3 regions of the Arthrobacter sp. AG367 genome follow, and region 1 is predicted to be linked to each of the others. Evidence: riboswitches for the same ligand, from Rfam matches in the RefSeq annotation. Region 1 holds a riboswitch; each other region holds the start of a gene.
The links. Region 1 has a riboswitch for cyclic di-AMP ahead of FB478_RS03160 (LysM domain-containing protein). Riboswitches for the same ligand answer to the same signal wherever they lie in the genome.
Positions count from the first base shown of each region.

Region 2: linked by a shared signal. The riboswitch ahead of FB478_RS09420 (hypothetical protein) and the one ahead of FB478_RS03160 (LysM domain-containing protein) in region 1 are both predicted to bind cyclic di-AMP.
Region 3: linked by a shared signal. The riboswitch ahead of FB478_RS18550 (C40 family peptidase) and the one ahead of FB478_RS03160 (LysM domain-containing protein) in region 1 are both predicted to bind cyclic di-AMP.

Region 1 is NZ_VIVE01000001.1:695,636-697,893, forward strand. Features, by position in the region: gene FB478_RS03155 (lytic transglycosylase domain-containing protein) at 1-528, opposite strand, end outside; cyclic di-AMP (ydaO/yuaA leader) riboswitch at 789-959, shown strand; gene FB478_RS03160 (LysM domain-containing protein) at 963-1,796, shown strand; gene FB478_RS03165 (YdiU family protein) at 1,923-2,258, opposite strand, start outside.
Region 2 is NZ_VIVE01000002.1:505,198-507,455, forward strand. Features, by position in the region: gene FB478_RS09415 (VOC family protein) at 1-314, shown strand, start outside; gene FB478_RS09420 (hypothetical protein) at 401-1,114, opposite strand; cyclic di-AMP (ydaO/yuaA leader) riboswitch at 1,120-1,280, opposite strand; gene FB478_RS09425 (glycosyltransferase family 39 protein) at 1,488-2,258, opposite strand, start outside.
Region 3 is NZ_VIVE01000009.1:81,898-84,155, reverse strand. Features, by position in the region: gene FB478_RS18555 (M23 family metallopeptidase) at 8-829, shown strand; cyclic di-AMP (ydaO/yuaA leader) riboswitch at 942-1,137, shown strand; gene FB478_RS18550 (C40 family peptidase) at 1,208-1,885, shown strand; gene FB478_RS18545 (NlpC/P60 family protein) at 2,049-2,258, shown strand, end outside.

The sequences.
Region 1 (2,258 bases):
CTTTCCGGCCGCCGCCGCCTTGACCACCAACGCGGCCGTCTTGTCCCCCACGAGCTTGACGAGGTTGAGGCCCTGGACGCTGTTGGTCCCCAGGGCGTCCAGCGCCACGAAGAACCCGGCGTTGGTCCCGCCTGTCTTGTACGACTGCACGGCCAGGGCGCCGAGGTCCTTCCGGTACCGGGCCACTTCGTCGTTTGCGCGGGCGGCCCGTGCGGACAGGGTTTCCAGGCGTGATGTGGCTGACTGGAGCTCTGCATCCGCGGCAGCGTATTCGGCGGCCGACCGTACGGCTGCGTCCCCGGCTGCCTCCGACTGCGCCTGCAGGCCGGTCAAGAGCCCGTCGATGGTGGCAATTTCTGCAGCTTTTGCCGCTTCGGACGACTGCGCCTGCTGCACATCCGACCAGGAGGGATATCCGCCGGGCGGCGGCTCCTCCGCTGCGGCCGGCAGCACGGTGGCGGCGGCCAGGGCGATGGCCAGCACGCCACCGAGGAGCGGGATCCCTCGGCTGGTCACGAACAGGGGCATAGTCCCGAAGCTTACCGTCCGGCGCGGCCCCCGAGGGCGCGTCCGTGGCCACATTGTTACCGTTTGCAGCGATAAAGACCCTGCCTGCATTGGTCGAGGTCACCGCCCGAAATGCGAAGTACATCAAGACGTTTGCGCAATTGAGAGGGCAGCCTCGTATGTTATCCAAATGTGACAATCGGGGGCAGCGCGGGTTATGGTCGTTTGGTGTCCCTCTCAGACGGGACATTCCCGTCAGCATGCCGAGCCCTGCCGCTGATCATGGGATTCAACCGCTTTCCGTTTGGCAGGGACGGGGGAACCAAGTTTCTACGGCCACATGTGGCCTTGGGGTTAAGTCGTTAGCGCCTCCGCCCGCGGAGCCAGCTACCGGCCGGGTATCTCCAGCCCGAACCCGACAGCTCACCCCGCAGGCATGGGAGAGGCGATCAACTGTGTCAAAAATTTCCACCACTGCCCGTCACCGCGCGACTCCGGCCCGCTCCATTGTGCTCGAGGGCCTCGCCGTAACCGCCAAGTCCCAGGCCCGTTCGCTGGGCCGTCCGGCGCTTGCCGTTGCTGCAGCGTCCGGTATTGCCTTTGGCGTCGGAGCCCCGGCCCATGCAGGTGTCACCGGCCCGGACACCACTGAGAACACCAGCGTCCAGGCATACTCCGCACCTGCCCCGGCAGCAGCACCCGCCGCAGCAGCAGGAACCGTCCACACGGTGGTGTCCGGCGACACCATCGGGGCCATCGCGGCCGCCCATGGCGTCAGCCTCAACGACGTCCTGGCCGCCAACGGACTGGGACTGTCCTCCATCATCTACCCCGGTGACCAGATCCAGATCCCCGGCGCTGGCCACACCGCAGCCCCGGCGCCGGCAGCAGCTCCCGTCCAGACGGCAGCCGCAACCGCACCGGCAAACACCGGCATGAACATGTCCTACGCCTCAGCCGCCCCGGCGGCGTCCACCGGCACCGGGACCGGCGCTGCCATCCTGGCATCCGCTTACAGCCAGGTCGGCGTGAACCAGGACTGCACCGCAATGGTTGAGAAGGCCCTGCGCTCCGTCGGCAAGTCCGTCGGCGACCTGGCCCCCACGCAGTTCTTCCAGTACGGAACCGTTGTCGGCGCTCCCGCCCCCGGCGACCTGATCATCACCTCCGGCCACGTGGGCGTGTACGCCGGCAACGGCCAGGTTGTGAGCGGCGGCGTCAACGGCTACAGCACCGAGGTCCACTCCATCAGCTGGCTCGGCGGCTACTCCGCAGTCCGCGTAGCCTAGCCTTCGCAACGCTTTGGCAGCAGCAGGCTGGTATTAAACAGCAAAGCTGTTCTTAAACAGGAGGGCGGCAGCCGGGTATTCCCGGCTGCCGCCCTCCTGTCATTTCCGCACCGTACCGCTGAACAGTCACGTCCCGCAGAAGGTCATGTAGGTGCCGAAATCCTCAGGGGCACCTTCGGCGTAGCGTTCCAGGCCCGGCCGCTCGGCGAAGGGGCTGCCGACGGCCTCGAGCAACTGCTGCAGGGGAGCCAGGTTTCCGTCAGTGGCGGCGGACAGCGCCTCTTCCACGAGGTGGTTCCGCGGAATATAGGCAGGGTTCACGCTGTCCATCAGTTCCGCGTCGGGCCCCAGGGCCTGCCACCGCTCCGCCCAGGCGTCGAACGCTTCAAGGTCCAGGACCATGCCGCGCACGGGACGGAGGTCCCCCCGCGCGGCCTTGCCCAGGTTCCGGAAGAACAAGGT
Region 2 (2,258 bases), on a different contig from region 1:
ACTCCATCCGCTTTGTGCAGTTGACGCCGCCGGGCTCGGCCTGCTCCATCTGCATCGGCGAAGGACTCGTCGACGCCCCGCCCGGCACGGGCTCCAACCTGCAGATGGTGGTCGACGACATCAATGCGGCGCATGACCAGCTCAAGAGCAACGGCGTGGATGTCAGCGATGTGGACGTCCAGGACTGGGGCCACTTCGTGTACTTCGCCGATCCGGACGGAAACAAGTGGGCTGTCCAGTACATCCCGTGGCGGAACGCCGGGCAGGGCGCTGGCGGGAACACCGGACAGGACGCCGGACCGGGCGCTGGTTAACCAAAGCGGCGGGCCGCATCATGATGATGCGGCCCGCCGCTTTGGTGCAGTTCCCCCGGCATCGCTGCCGCCGGGGGGAGGAGTGCCTAGTACCAGTTGTGGGCCAGGTGGAAGTTCAGGGCACCACAGGGCGACTGGTAGCTCTTCTTGATGTAGTCCAGGCCCCAATTGATCTGCGTGCGGTAGTTGGTGAGGTAGTCCGCGCCGGCGCTTGCCATCTTCTCAGCGGGCAGGGACTGGACGATGCCGTATGCCCCGCTGCTGGAATTGGTGGCCGTGGTGGTCCAGTCGGACTCCTTGGTCCACAGCGTCTGCAGGCACTGCATCTGGTCCGGTCCCCAGCCAAACGCCCCCAGCTGGCTGGCGGCGTACGCTTGGGCGCCTGCAGGATCGTTAACCGCGACGGCGCGAGCCGGCTCAGGTGCGGGGGCGGGCTCAGGCGCCGGGGCCGGGGCAGGCGCTGCGGGTGCTGCCGGTGCCGCTGCGGGGGCCGGTTCCGCTGCCTGCGGTGCCACGCTGATGGCAGCGGGCGCGGGGCTTGCTGCCGGGTTGGAGCGGATCTCGCTCTTCTCGATGCTCATTTGAGCGTCGGACGCTGACGTGGAAGGGTTGGACGCGGTGGATGACACCGGAGTCATGCTGCTGGTGGCCTGTCCTGCCGCGCCTACCCCCACCAGCACCGCGCACGATGCTGCAAGGACGGCGGCGCGCTGGCCCAGGGTGGTCTTCTTGGCCTGCTGCGCGGCCCTGTGTTTAGCCTTGGCCTGCAGCAGGCGTGCTTCTGCCGTGTTTTTGGACATGATTGATCGCCTCTCACACCTGCGGAGTTAGCTGTCGGGTTCGGATGAGGGCATCCGGCCGTACGGAAAGATCACGTACTGGCTTAACCCCAAGGGCATTCAATGCCCGGGACGGTGGGTCCCCCGCCTCTGCCGTAGCTCAATCGGAATCCGGGGAAGCGGCAGAGCTTGGCGTCGACCCGGGATATGCGGCCCGAACGGGGGCCGCACCCAATCGACGCTACAGGAAGTGCACGCGAAAGTCACATTTAGGTAACGGAAGTCACGATCCTCAGCGCGTTGATTTGCCGGATTCCCCGTTCGTAACCTCGGTCCCATTGGGGTATGGCCGCCCCATTTCATGAGCGCAGCGCGCCGACCGTTACAGTTCCCGTTACCCAGCCAACAGGTAGACGGTGGTGCCGCCAATGCTCTGCGCCGTGAAGTTGTTCGCCACCCACTGGGCGATCTGGGCGGCAGCGTCCGAACCGGTACTGGCCCGGATGGTTCCGCCTGTGATGAAGTAGTGGATCTTTCCCTGGGACACCAGATCCTGGAACTCCGCCAAGGTAGGGGCGGGATCTGTGCCGTTGAACCCACCCACCGCCATGACCGGCAGTTCCGTTGCCAACTGGTAACCGGCAGCGTTGTTCGAACCCACCACTGCCGCTGCCCAGGTGTAGCCTGAGGCGCCATTCCTGAGTGCTGCCACGAGTTCCGCGGACGGCGTTGGGGCGCCCAAGAGGCCTCCCAAGGCTCCGCCTCCGCGACCACTTGCAGCAGCGGTTCCGCCGGGAAGTGTTCCTCCGGGCGCGCCCTGCTGGCGGGCCGTGTTTCCCTGGGTTGCTGGCTGCCTGGTGCTGCCTGTCCCGGTCCCGCCAAGGCCGGTCCGGCCAGGGCCCGTCCCGCCAGGGCCGAAGCCCGACGACGGCCCGGCACTGACTATCGCCCCGCTGTGCGTTGTCGACGCCGTGGAAAGGGAGTACGCCAGCGGCCCGGTGAGCGACGCCGCAATGGCGAGCGCCGCCGTCGTCCGCTGCACGGCACGCCAGCGCAGGAACCTGCCGAACGCCACGCCCGCTGCGGCCGCCAGGCCTCCGGAAAGGACCAGCCAACGCAGCCCCGCGCCGTAGGCGGACGTGGTGCCAAGCAGCTGGAAGGCCAT
Region 3 (2,258 bases), on a different contig from region 1:
CTTGACCATGCAGACCTCCCGGGGCCGCCGCCGCGCGGCCGGCCCCCCTTCGGCACCCCGGGTTGCCGAAGTTGTCGCAGCGGAGCGCCCCCGCGACCTGCATCGTGACGCGCGCCGCCGCCGGGGTCCCTTCCGGCAGATGACGGAGTTTGCCGCCGCCAGCGGTATTGGCCAAAAAGCCGGCATTGCCCTTGCCGCCACAGGCCTGGTGCTGACGGTCACGGTGCCCGCCACGAGTCCCGTCATGGCCACGGATGCCGCCGGCAGTGCCCCCATGGCCGCGTCCGCCGTCAGCCCCCAGCCCCAGATCTCGGCCGATGTCGGAGCACAGATCGACTTCAGCCGGTCGGCCGTGGTGACCCAGGCCGACCCGGACGGGAAGCTGAAGCAACTCCTGAGCGCCCAGTCCGCCGGCTCCGTCACGCGTGCCGCTTCGGCCGGCACCCTGGCTGCACCCCTCGCCTCCCTCACCACCGCTTCCCCCTTCGGCTACCGGGTCAGTCCGATCACCGGAGGCTCCGGAGACTTCCACCGGGGCCAGGACTTCGTGGCGCAGTGCGGGACCTCGGTCCTGGCCGCCGCGACAGGTACCGTGACCTTTGCCGGCTGGCACCAGTTCGGTGGCGGAAACCGCGTGGTCATTGACCACGGCAACGGGCTGGAGACCACCTACAACCATCTCTCGTCCTTCAACGTCAAGGTGGGCCAGACCGTCTCCCGCGGGGACGTGGTGGCACTGAGCGGTACCACGGGCGCATCCACCGGCTGCCACCTCCACTTCGAGGTGCAGGTCAACGGCGAAGTTGTCGATCCCATGGGCTGGCTGTAACCAAATGGTTGCCCGCTCTCACATGTCCGCGACGCGCCGTGACCTGAATGTGACATTGAAGCAAAACTGCTGTACCGTCTAACTCGCGTCAACTTTTCCGAAGTTGACGCTCTTGAGTGGATTGCCTAACTCTGCCACCGCTCAAGGTCCGTTCGCATTTCATCGTCTGGCAGGGGCGGGGGAACCAATTTTGGCCTTCATGTTCAGAAGGCCTTGGGGTTAAGTCACAAGCTTCCCAGGAAGCAGCGTGGCCGGGTGACTCCCATCCGAATCCGACAGCTCACCTCGCAGGCATTGGGAGAGGCTACCTTCGTGTCTTCACGCCATCATTCTGCGCGCCACCGTGCGCAAACGGTTCGCACCAACCCCCTGGACGCCATGTCCAAGGCCGTCAGTGCAAATGCCGGGACCGTAGGCCGCCAGGCTGCCGTTGTGGCAGCGGCTTCCGGCCTCATCCTGAGCATGGGCCTGCCCGCCACGGCAGCTGACACCACGGCCGGTGTCTCTGCCTCCACCGAGTCCGGCTCGTCCCAGGCAGCCCTCGCTGTCACGGCCGCACCCACGGCCACGGTGTCCTTCGAGCGTCCGGTCGTCAAGACCACCGCTGCTCCGAAGGTGGAAGCGGTGCGTACCCAGTCCACGGCATCGGCGAACCGCGCCACCACTGCAGGCCAGGAGGCGTCTCCGGCCGCCAAGACGGCGGAGACCGTATCCGCTGCGGCAACCTCGGGCATCGCTGCCATCGCCTACACCGGCATCGGCCACTCCTACGTGTGGGGCGGCACCAGCCCGGTCACCGGCTGGGACTGCTCCGGGTTCGTGCAGTGGGTTTACGCCCAGGCCGGAATCAGCATCCCCCGCACCAATGCGTGGAGCATCATGACTCCCACCTCCACCCCGCAGCCGGGTGACCTGGTTGTCCAGAACGGTGGCGCGCACGTCGGCATCTACGTCGGCAACGGCATGATGATCAGCGCACTCAACCCCTCCCAGGGCACGCTGCTCCACTCGCCTGCAGCCACTGGCACCTCCTCGTACTACCACTACGGCAACTAGTTCTTGGGCTTAACGCTCCAAGGGCTATTTCTTTGCCCAAGGCTTTTTCGCTAGAAACCACATCCCCGTTCGGGACGCGCCGACGTACCCCCAAGATGCCGGCGCGTCCAACAACCTTCGCCTGCCTACAAGCGGTTTGAGGGAAAAACGAAAGAGAGAACTGATGACGACTCGTGCCACCGCACGGCATCGCGCCGAGGTCACCAAAACCAACTCGATCGCTGTTATTGCAAAGGCCGTCAGCGACAACGCAGGCGGCATGGGCCGCCAGGCTGCGGTTATCGCTGCCGCTTCCGGCCTGGTCCTGACCAGCGGCATCGCGGCCAACGCTGCCGACGCCAACGTCAAGCGTGATTCCGCTCCGGCGTCCGCA